2 regions of the Sphingomonas paeninsulae genome follow, and region 1 is predicted to be linked to the other one. Evidence: riboswitches for the same ligand, from Rfam matches in the RefSeq annotation. Region 1 holds a riboswitch; the other holds the start of a gene.
The links. A riboswitch is a leader RNA that binds a small molecule or an ion and turns the genes downstream of it on or off. The one in region 1 is predicted to bind cobalamin.
Positions count from the first base shown of each region.

Region 2: another riboswitch for cobalamin. It lies ahead of D3Y57_RS08425 (TonB-dependent receptor plug domain-containing protein); the one in region 1 lies ahead of cobW (cobalamin biosynthesis protein CobW).

Region 1 covers NZ_CP032828.1:399,287-403,703, reverse strand. Annotated here, with positions in the region: gene D3Y57_RS03115 (peptidase) at 1-1,321, shown strand, start outside; gene D3Y57_RS03110 (HoxN/HupN/NixA family nickel/cobalt transporter) at 1,269-2,186, shown strand; cobalamin riboswitch at 2,312-2,539, shown strand; gene cobW (cobalamin biosynthesis protein CobW) at 2,720-3,757, shown strand; gene cobN (cobaltochelatase subunit CobN) at 3,767-4,417, shown strand, end outside.
Region 2 covers NZ_CP032829.1:624,975-629,391, forward strand. Annotated here, with positions in the region: gene folK (2-amino-4-hydroxy-6-hydroxymethyldihydropteridine diphosphokinase) at 1-362, shown strand, start outside; tRNA gene D3Y57_RS08405 (tRNA-Lys) at 386-461, shown strand; gene D3Y57_RS21085 (diguanylate cyclase domain-containing protein) at 482-703, opposite strand; gene D3Y57_RS21090 (GGDEF domain-containing protein) at 688-897, opposite strand; gene D3Y57_RS08420 (hypothetical protein) at 888-1,661, opposite strand; cobalamin riboswitch at 1,789-1,986, shown strand; gene D3Y57_RS08425 (TonB-dependent receptor plug domain-containing protein) at 2,069-3,976, shown strand; gene D3Y57_RS08430 (ABC transporter substrate-binding protein) at 3,979-4,417, shown strand, end outside.

The DNA of each region.
Region 1 (4,417 bases):
GGCGGAATTCGGGCGCAACGTCGGGATTGACGGACCTGTGGCCGCGATAACGCCGATTTTCGTCGATCAATGGACCGTTCAGGCATTTCGCGCCAACCGACCGCTCTATCGGGTAGACTATGCCGACGCCGCAGGCTCGACGGCCTACATCGCTGGCCTGACCGGTGAAGTTGTCCAAAAAACGACCCGATTTGAGCGCTTCTGGGGCTGGCTCGGCGCGGTTCCGCACTGGCTTTACCCGACGGTGCTTCGCCAGAACCCAGTTGCGTGGAGCCAGGTCGTTATCTGGACATCGCTGACCGGCTGCTTCCTTACCGTCACCGGTATCTGGATCGGTATTATCCGATTAATGCGGGGCAAGGACGGAACGATCGGCTCGCCCTATCGCGGCCTGTGGTGGTGGCATCATATGGCGGGACTGGTCTTTGGCCTGCTCACCCTCACCTGGGTCGGGAGTGGCCTGTTCTCGATGAATCCCTGGGGGCTGTTCGACAGCAATGCCGGACTTGTGGAACGTCAGTACCTTGCAGGCACGATGCACTGGGCCGACATGCGGGCCGCGCTGGCCAATATAAGCCGCCTTCCCATCGATACGGTCCGCGTAGAAAGCGCGCCGCTTGGCGGAAAAATGGCGCTTGTTGCGATTGCCGCGGATGGACGCATGGTCCGGCTGAACAGTTCGGGCAAGCCCGCGATACTGACGGGGGCGGACATCGCGGTCGCATTGCGGAACGGCCCTCGTGTCGCATCGCTTTCCCTGCTGTCCGAGGGCGACAGCTATTACTATGCGCATAAGGAGTCGGTGCGATTGCCGGTGTGGCGTGCGGTGCTGGCTGATCCGCAAGCCACGCGCCTTTATATCGACGCGGTGTCCGGCACTTTGCTGCGTGCGGTCGATGGCACCGCGCGCGCCGAGCGCTGGCTATGGAGCGCCCCCACAGCTTTGATCTGCCCGGCCTGCGCCACAGCCCTTGGCGGTATATCGTTATCCTGCCCTTGCTCGCAGCGGTCACGTTCGTGTGCGGGACCGGAGCCTGGATGGGTATCCGCAAACTTGGCCGCGACCTGCGGCGAATTTGGCGGCGTATCCGGCGGCGGCTCTCACGCTACCCATTTCCCCGTCGATCACGGAGCCAGTCATGATTGCATCTGTCGCATCAGTATCACTGTCCCTACGCCGAAAGATCAGCATCTTGTTTGCAGGACTGATCGCGGCCAACATCGCGGTGTGGATCTGGGCATACAGCCTGTTCCACGCGCAACCCCTGATGCTGGGCACCGCTTTGCTTGCCTGGGGACTCGGCCTGCGTCACGCGGTTGATGCCGATCATATTGCGGCCATCGACAATGTAACCCGCAAGCTGATGCAGCAAGGTCAGCGCCCGGTTTTGGTCGGCTTCTGGTTTGCGATCGGGCATTCGGGGATCATTGCCATCGCGTCGATCACCATCGCGGTGACGGCCAGCGCGCTGTCGGGGTTCGGTGCCTTCAAGGAAATGGGCAGCGTAATCGCGACCATGATTTCCGCACTTTTCCTGTTCACCATTGCAGGCATGAACCTTGTCATCCTGCACTCCGTCTGGCGGACCTTTGCCCATGTTCGCGCGGGCGGCAACTATGTCGACGACGATCTTGACCTGTTATTGGGTGGGCGCGGTCTGCTTTCGCGGATGTTCAGGCCAATGTTCCGCCTCGTGAACAAGAGCTGGCATATGGCCCCGCTGGGGTTTCTGTTCGGGCTGGGGTTCGATACCGCAACCGAAGTCGCCATTCTGGGCATGTCGGCCAGCCAGGCTGCCAATGGCCTGTCGATCGGAACGATTTTAGTCCTGCCTGCGCTGTTCGCGGTCGGTATGGCCCTGATCGATACGGCCGACGGTGTGGTGATGCTGGGCGCTTATGAATGGGCCTTCGTGAAACCGATCCGCAAGCTCTATTACAACATCACCATCACCCTGATCTCGGCCATTGTGGCAATTGTCATTGGCGGAATTGAGACATTGGCCCTGATCGGCGACAAGCTTGGCCTGACGGGGTGGCCATGGAGTCTTGCTGCGAAACTGGGTGAGAATTTCAACAGCCTTGGCTTCGCCATCATCGGACTTTTCGTGCTCTGTTGGCTTGCAAGCTTTGCGATCTACCGCTGGAAGCGCTTCGACGAGATCGAAGTGCCCGTCGTTCCCTGATCGTCCCCACCTAACCGTGCGCGTCGTTACATCATTCTCAGCCAAGAAGAGGAAGGCGCAACAACATCAATTGGCTTGGCTTGTATTTTCCTCTAGGGCGATCATCGAAGGACGGATTGATTCCGCCCTTCATTGATCGCGCCGGTGCCCCCGCAAGGGGCTTAATCGGGAATGCGGTGCGGGAGCTTGCTTCCAAATCCGTGGCTGTCCCTGCAACTGTAAGCGGATAGCGCGATGCACATGCTCCTGACCACAGGAGCGACCACTGGACAACGCATTCGTGCAAGTCTGGGAAGGTGTGCATCAAGCTGTGACCCGCGAGCCAGGAGACCTGCCGGCGTCTGGTCGCTCTTGCCTTGGTCCAGGGGATGGCCGCGGCACGGTGAACTCCGTCTGAGCGACGAAGCTGTGCGGCTGGGGCTGCACGGTCGCGCGGTAACGGGTGCTTCATCGCGCCCGCCCGTGGTCGCGCGCCGACCGGACCTGTCCGGCAAGCCCCCGCTTGTTCTCGCTCCGGCGCACGGGGAATTGCCATGTCCGACCTGTCCAAGGTGCCGGTCACTATCGTTACAGGGTTTCTGGGCGCTGGAAAAACCACGCTCATCAGCCATCTGATCCGCAATGCCGGCGGGCGCAGGCTGGCGGTGGTGGTGAACGAATTCGGTTCGTTGGGCGTGGACGGCGAGATTCTCGAATCCTGCGCCATTCCCGATTGCCCGGCAGAAAACATCGTCGAGCTGGCCAATGGCTGCATCTGCTGCACCGTGGCGGATGATTTCATCCCCACGGTCGAAAAGCTGCTCGCGCTCGATCCGCGCCCGGATCATATTCTGATCGAGACGTCAGGCCTCGCGCTGCCCAAGCCACTGCTCAAGGCATTCGACTGGCCTGCGATCCGCAGCCGGATCACCGTGGACGGCGTGCTGGCGCTGGCCGATGCCGAGGCGGTTGCGGCAGGACGATTTGCGCCCAATGTTGCCGCGCTCGACGCTCAGCGTGCCGCTGATCCGAGCGTCGATCATGAGACGCCGCTGTCGGAAGTGTTCGAGGATCAGCTCGCCTGCGCCGACATGATCCTGCTCACAAAGGTTGATCTGGCCGGACCCGAGGGCGTCGCCGCCGCGCGTGCGATTATCGCGGCGGAGGCTCCACGCGCTGTGCCGGTGATCGAACTTACCGAAGGCGTAGTCGATCCGCGTATCATTCTGGGGCTTGATGCCGCCGCAGAGAACGATATCGCAGCGCGCCCATCACACCATGATGGAGAAGACGATCACGAGCACGATGATTTTGACAGCACTGTCGTCGAACTGGGCGAGATTGCTGATCCGGCGGCCTTTGTGGCGCGAATAGAAACGCTGGCCCGCGATCACAATATCCTGCGTGTGAAGGGCTATGCCGCCGTTGTTGGAAAACCGATGCGGCTGCTGGTGCAGGCGGTGGGTGCGCGGGTGCGTCATCAGTATGACCGTCCGTGGCGGCCCGACGAGGCGCGGCGCACCACGCTCGTCGCCATTGCCGAGCATGACCATATCGATGCCGACGCCATTCGCGCGGTGCTGTTGAGCTAGGCGCGCACCATGCACGTCATCTTCCGCGAAACCCATGGGATGGAGGAAACTGCCGTCCCGCAGGATCTGGGGCAAGAGCCTGCGGATCTGGTGGTGCTGTCCTTTTCAGACAGCGACCTCGGGGCGTTCGCGGCGGCATGGCATCAGGCCCGCGCGGATGATGCGGCATTTCCTACGCTTAGGCTCGCCAACCTGGCGGCGCTTATGCATCCGCTATCGGTCGACACTTATGTCGAGCGGACGCTGTCGGGCGCGAAGGCGATCCTGATCCGGCTGATCGGCGGTACGCCTTATTGGAGTTATGGGCTGCAACAGGTCGAGGCTCTGGCCCGGTCGCGCGGCATCGCGCTGGCCGTGCTGCCCGGTGACGGATGGGAAGACGGGCGGCTGGATGCGGTTTCGACCGTCCCGGTGTCTGCTTTGCGAGACCTTGCCCATTTGTGCGACGCAGGTGGTGCAGGAGCAGCGCAGGCGGCCCTTGTTGAGCTCTCACGACTGGCGGGGCTGATCGATACCCCTCTCCAAAATTGCGAGCCGCTGCCTATGGCGGGGGGCTGGCATCCCGGCAGGGGTGTGGTCGATCCTGAAACCTTCCCGCGCGTTCCCGAACGGCCGCTGGTCATGATCATCTTCTATCGCTCCTATCTGACCGCGCACGAT
Region 2 (4,417 bases), on a different replicon from region 1:
TCTTCCATCATCAGTTCACCCCCCTAGGTTTCGGCGTTCGCACCTACGCTAACGCCGTTGCGGCAATCGAAACCACCCTCACCCCGCTCGAACTTCTCGTTCGCCTGAAATCGATCGAACGCGCACACGGCAGACGACCGGGGCGACGCTGGGGCGACAGGGTCATCGATCTTGATATTATTGCATGGGGCGGTGGTATCTGGTCGTCCGCGAACCTGACGATTCCCCACCCGGAATTCCGCAAACGCCGCTTCGTGCTGGCTCCATTGTGCGAAATTATCCCCGACTGGCGCGACCCGATTTCTCAATTGACTGCACGACAATTACTGGCACGGCTTGACCGCAGGCTGCCCCGGACATAGGGGCAGCGCCTTCCAGGCAAATGGGGCCCGTAGCTCAGTTGGTAGAGCAACGGACTTTTAATCTGTAGGTCTCGGGTTCGAATCCCGACGGGCCCACCATTTGCCGAAAAAATGACCGACTACGCCGCCAGCGTCAGTTTCGGCACATCGCGCCAGACACGCAGAGTGTTTCCGCCATACCGCTTTGCCTGATACAGGGCGCTGTCCGCGCGTTCGATCAGGATGTCGATATCGCGCACTGACCCGTCCTCAAGCGCAATGCCGATGCTCGATCCGATCTGGAGGAGCGTGCCTTTGTCCATCATCGGTTCGGACAGCGCCTCGATCAGTCGGCTCCCCATCGCTTCGGCATCCCCCCCTTGGCAAGGCCTGTCTGGATGACGCAAAACTCGTCACCACCCAATCGGACGGCAAGACCTTCGTCACTCACGGTCTCTGTCAACCGCCGCGCAACTTCGCGAAGAACCCTGTCGCCGGTCGGGTGACCGTGCCGATCATTGACCGCCTTGAACCCATCCAGATCGATCAGCAGCAATGCAAAGGGTTGCCCCCGCCCCCACGATCTTCTTCGCTCGCCAGTTTTTCACGCATCGCCAGCCGATTCGCCAGTCCCGTTAGCGGATCAACGCGTGCAAATGCCGCAAGTTCGCGCTTGGTCGCCAGTTGCGCGAGTATCGCCCGGTAAAGATGCCGCACTGTCTCCAGACTGGACACAGCGAAAGTGCCGAACAGGACGCCGACGAATGCAAACACAATTCCGCTGGAGCCTCCCGTCCTTGCCGCCAGTATCAGGAACCCTATCGCGGTAGGAAATGCCCCCATGAGCACCATGAGTGCGCAAAGCTGCGGCCGGACAAAGCCCCGCGACACCATGCCGGCGCAAAAGCCGAAGGTTTGGGCAACCACCATCAAGCGCACCGCTTCATCGCCCGTATTCACCAGATGAAAATTAAACAGGCCGAACAGGATGGCGTATGGCAACACTACCCCGACGTATCGCACTTCCCACTTACAAGTTGCTGCCATCGTCAATGGTACAGTCTTCGCACTTCGTTTGAATGCTGTGACGATACCGGCGCGAATCATTAAAAGGACAAAGATACCGCCAGCGAAAGCCAGAGCACGATCATCTCGTCCCGCCAATTGAGACAGGATAGCAACCGACACGACGCTTAACGCCATAATCGCAATCGGAAGCCTGCCTCCGAGCAACAGCGTGACCAATTCGATATAGCTCGCGTCGGACAATCGTTCTGAACTGGATCTGTATTCTGGCAGTTTTGAAAATCGGCGGGCCACCTGCGTCCAACTCCTCAACATTGCTCGTCCGCCGGTCCCCACCAAAACGGTACGCTATATTATTCCTGCGGTGGTTAATTATTCGGGCCATGAATGCGTCAGTTTGCATTGCAGCAACGGCTGCGCTACTCGCCGCGCCGTGATGGGTTCCTCTCAAGAGGAATAATAGGGAAACCGGTTCGAACCCGGTGCTGTTCCCGCAACTGTAACCGGCGAGCTGCCCTCGCATATGCCACTGAAAAACTGGAAAACCGGCGGATTGGGAAGGCGCAAGAAGCAGCATTGACCCGCGAGTCAGGAGACCTGCCCGTCACAGTCGTACTTCGACCGTGCGGGAAAACACGGGCGAACGAGGGAGTTCCCTTGCGTGGCGACATTCGTATGTTGCTATGCAAAGGAAGAATTCCGTGATCCGTTTCAAATATGCCGTTGCAGCCATCGCGCTGCTCCCTGTTTCCGCGTTCGCCGAAGATGCTAACACCGCGTCGGATTCGAACATCGTCGTCACCGCGACCGGCGCGGCAGAAGAAGCCGACCAGTCCGGGCAAGCCATCACCGTCCTCGATAAAGCGACAATCGACGCGCGACAGTATCAGGCGGTCTCCGACCTTCTGTCCACAACGCCCGGCGTAACCGTCACGCGGAATGGCGGCATTGGTCAGCCAACCGCCGTGCGCATCCGTGGCGCCGAAGACACACAGACTTTGGTCCTTATCGACGGCGTTCGCGTCAACGACCCGACTTCACCGGGCGGGGCATTCGATTTCGGCAATCTGCTGACCGGTAACATCGATCATATCGAGGTACTGCGCGGGCCGAACTCGGTTCCCTGGGGAAGTCAGGCATTGGGCGGCGTCGTCAATATCGTGACTGCGCCTATTCCCGACGCCCTCGGCGGATCGTTGCGCGCCGAATATGGCTATAAGAACAGCAAGCAGGTTGTCGGGCAATTGGGCGGCAAATCAGGCATCTTTTCGGCATCGCTCGGCGGCGGTTATTTCGATGACGACGGGATCTCTGCATTCAAGGGCGGGACCGAAAGGGACGGCTATCGGCAATATGCGGCAAACGGGCGCGTTGGCGTCGCGTTCAGCGATACCATAAACCTGGACCTGCGTGCCAACTATGCAGACAGCCGGGTAGACTACGACGGCTATCAATCGACTTTTCCGTATAGTTTTACCGACACAGCGGACTATGCCAAAACACAGCAAATATTTGGCTATGCTGGCCTGAACGTTGCCCTGTTTGACGGCGCGTTGAAGAACCGTCTGGCGTTTACAATCAACGATACCCACCGCGATAATTTCGAACCTGCCTTTGGGTCAGCACCCAGCTTTGTCGCGCGCGGCCGGGTCGAGCGTTATGAATATCAGGGCGATGCGACGATAACCGACGCCGTGCGCGCGGTGTTTGGACTCGAGCATGAAAATTCGCGCTTTTTCGACGGGTTTTCGACCGAGCGCACGAACCTTGAAAGCGGTTATCTCCAGGCTATCCTGAAGCCGATCGAAAGCTTGACCGTGACCGGCGGTGTCCGCGTGGACGACCACAAAACCTATGGAACGAAGGTGACATTCAGCGCCAATGCGGCATGGCGGGTTGGCAGTGGTACCGTGATCCGCGCCAGCTATGGCGAAGGTTTCAAGGCGCCGACTCTTTATCAGGTATACGGTGCTTATGGAAAACCGGCGTTCGACGGAACCCAGGCTCTGGCGCCATTGCAGCCCGAAACTGCCAAGAGCTATGACATCGGCGTCGAACAATCCGTAATCGATGGCACGCTGAAGGTTGGTGCCACCGCGTTTCGTCGCGATACCCGCAATCAGATCGACTTCGTTTTTTGCGCAAGCACGAGCCTGTGCTCGCAAAGGCCGTCCGGCTATTACGACAACACCGCCCGCACGCGGTCACAGGGGGTCGAGGTGTTTGTGGAAGCGCGTCCGACATCGCATTTGACGTTCACGGCAAACTACAGCCTGATCGATGCGAAGAACCGCCTGACTGGAGAGACGCTGCTCCGTCGCCCGAAGCACAATATAAACGCATCAATCGACTGGAATGCGTGGGACCGGGTCAATCTTGGCGCAAGCGTCCAAACGGTGAGCGACAGCAACGACAGCGATTTCCAGACGTTCATGCCAACCACCCTTGACGGCTATACCATCGCCACCATCCGGGCATCGGTACCCATCGGCGACCGGTTCGAGGTGTTCGGACGAATCGAAAACCTGTTCGACGCTAAATATGAAGTCGTGTCGGGTTATGGCACCTTCGGCCGCAACGCTCATGTCGGCGTGCGGGTGAAAATCTAACGATGATCGGCGCACTCCTCCTGATGGCGAGCGCGCCGGTTTCAGTCCCCAGCCGGATCGTATCGAACAACCCATGTATCGATGCGATTCTTGCCGAGGTCGCAGCGCCTGCCCAGATTGCAGCGATCAGCCACTATTCGAACAATCCACGCGCAACGTCGGTCGATCTGAAATGGGCACGTCGCTTCAGGACAATCGGCGATACGGCCGAGGAAGTCCTTATGATGCACCCGGACCTGTTCCTGACCGGAATACCAGCTCCAACGGCAACAACATGGGCCGTGAAGCGCGCGAATATCCGTACTGTATCGGTCGGAGTTGCGAATACCATCGCTGAGAATCAGGCGCAGATCATGACGATTGCGGAGGCGGTCGGGAACCGTGCGGCAGGTGTAAAGCTCGTTGCGCGGATCGACGCCGCGGTGCGCGATGCCCGGGCAA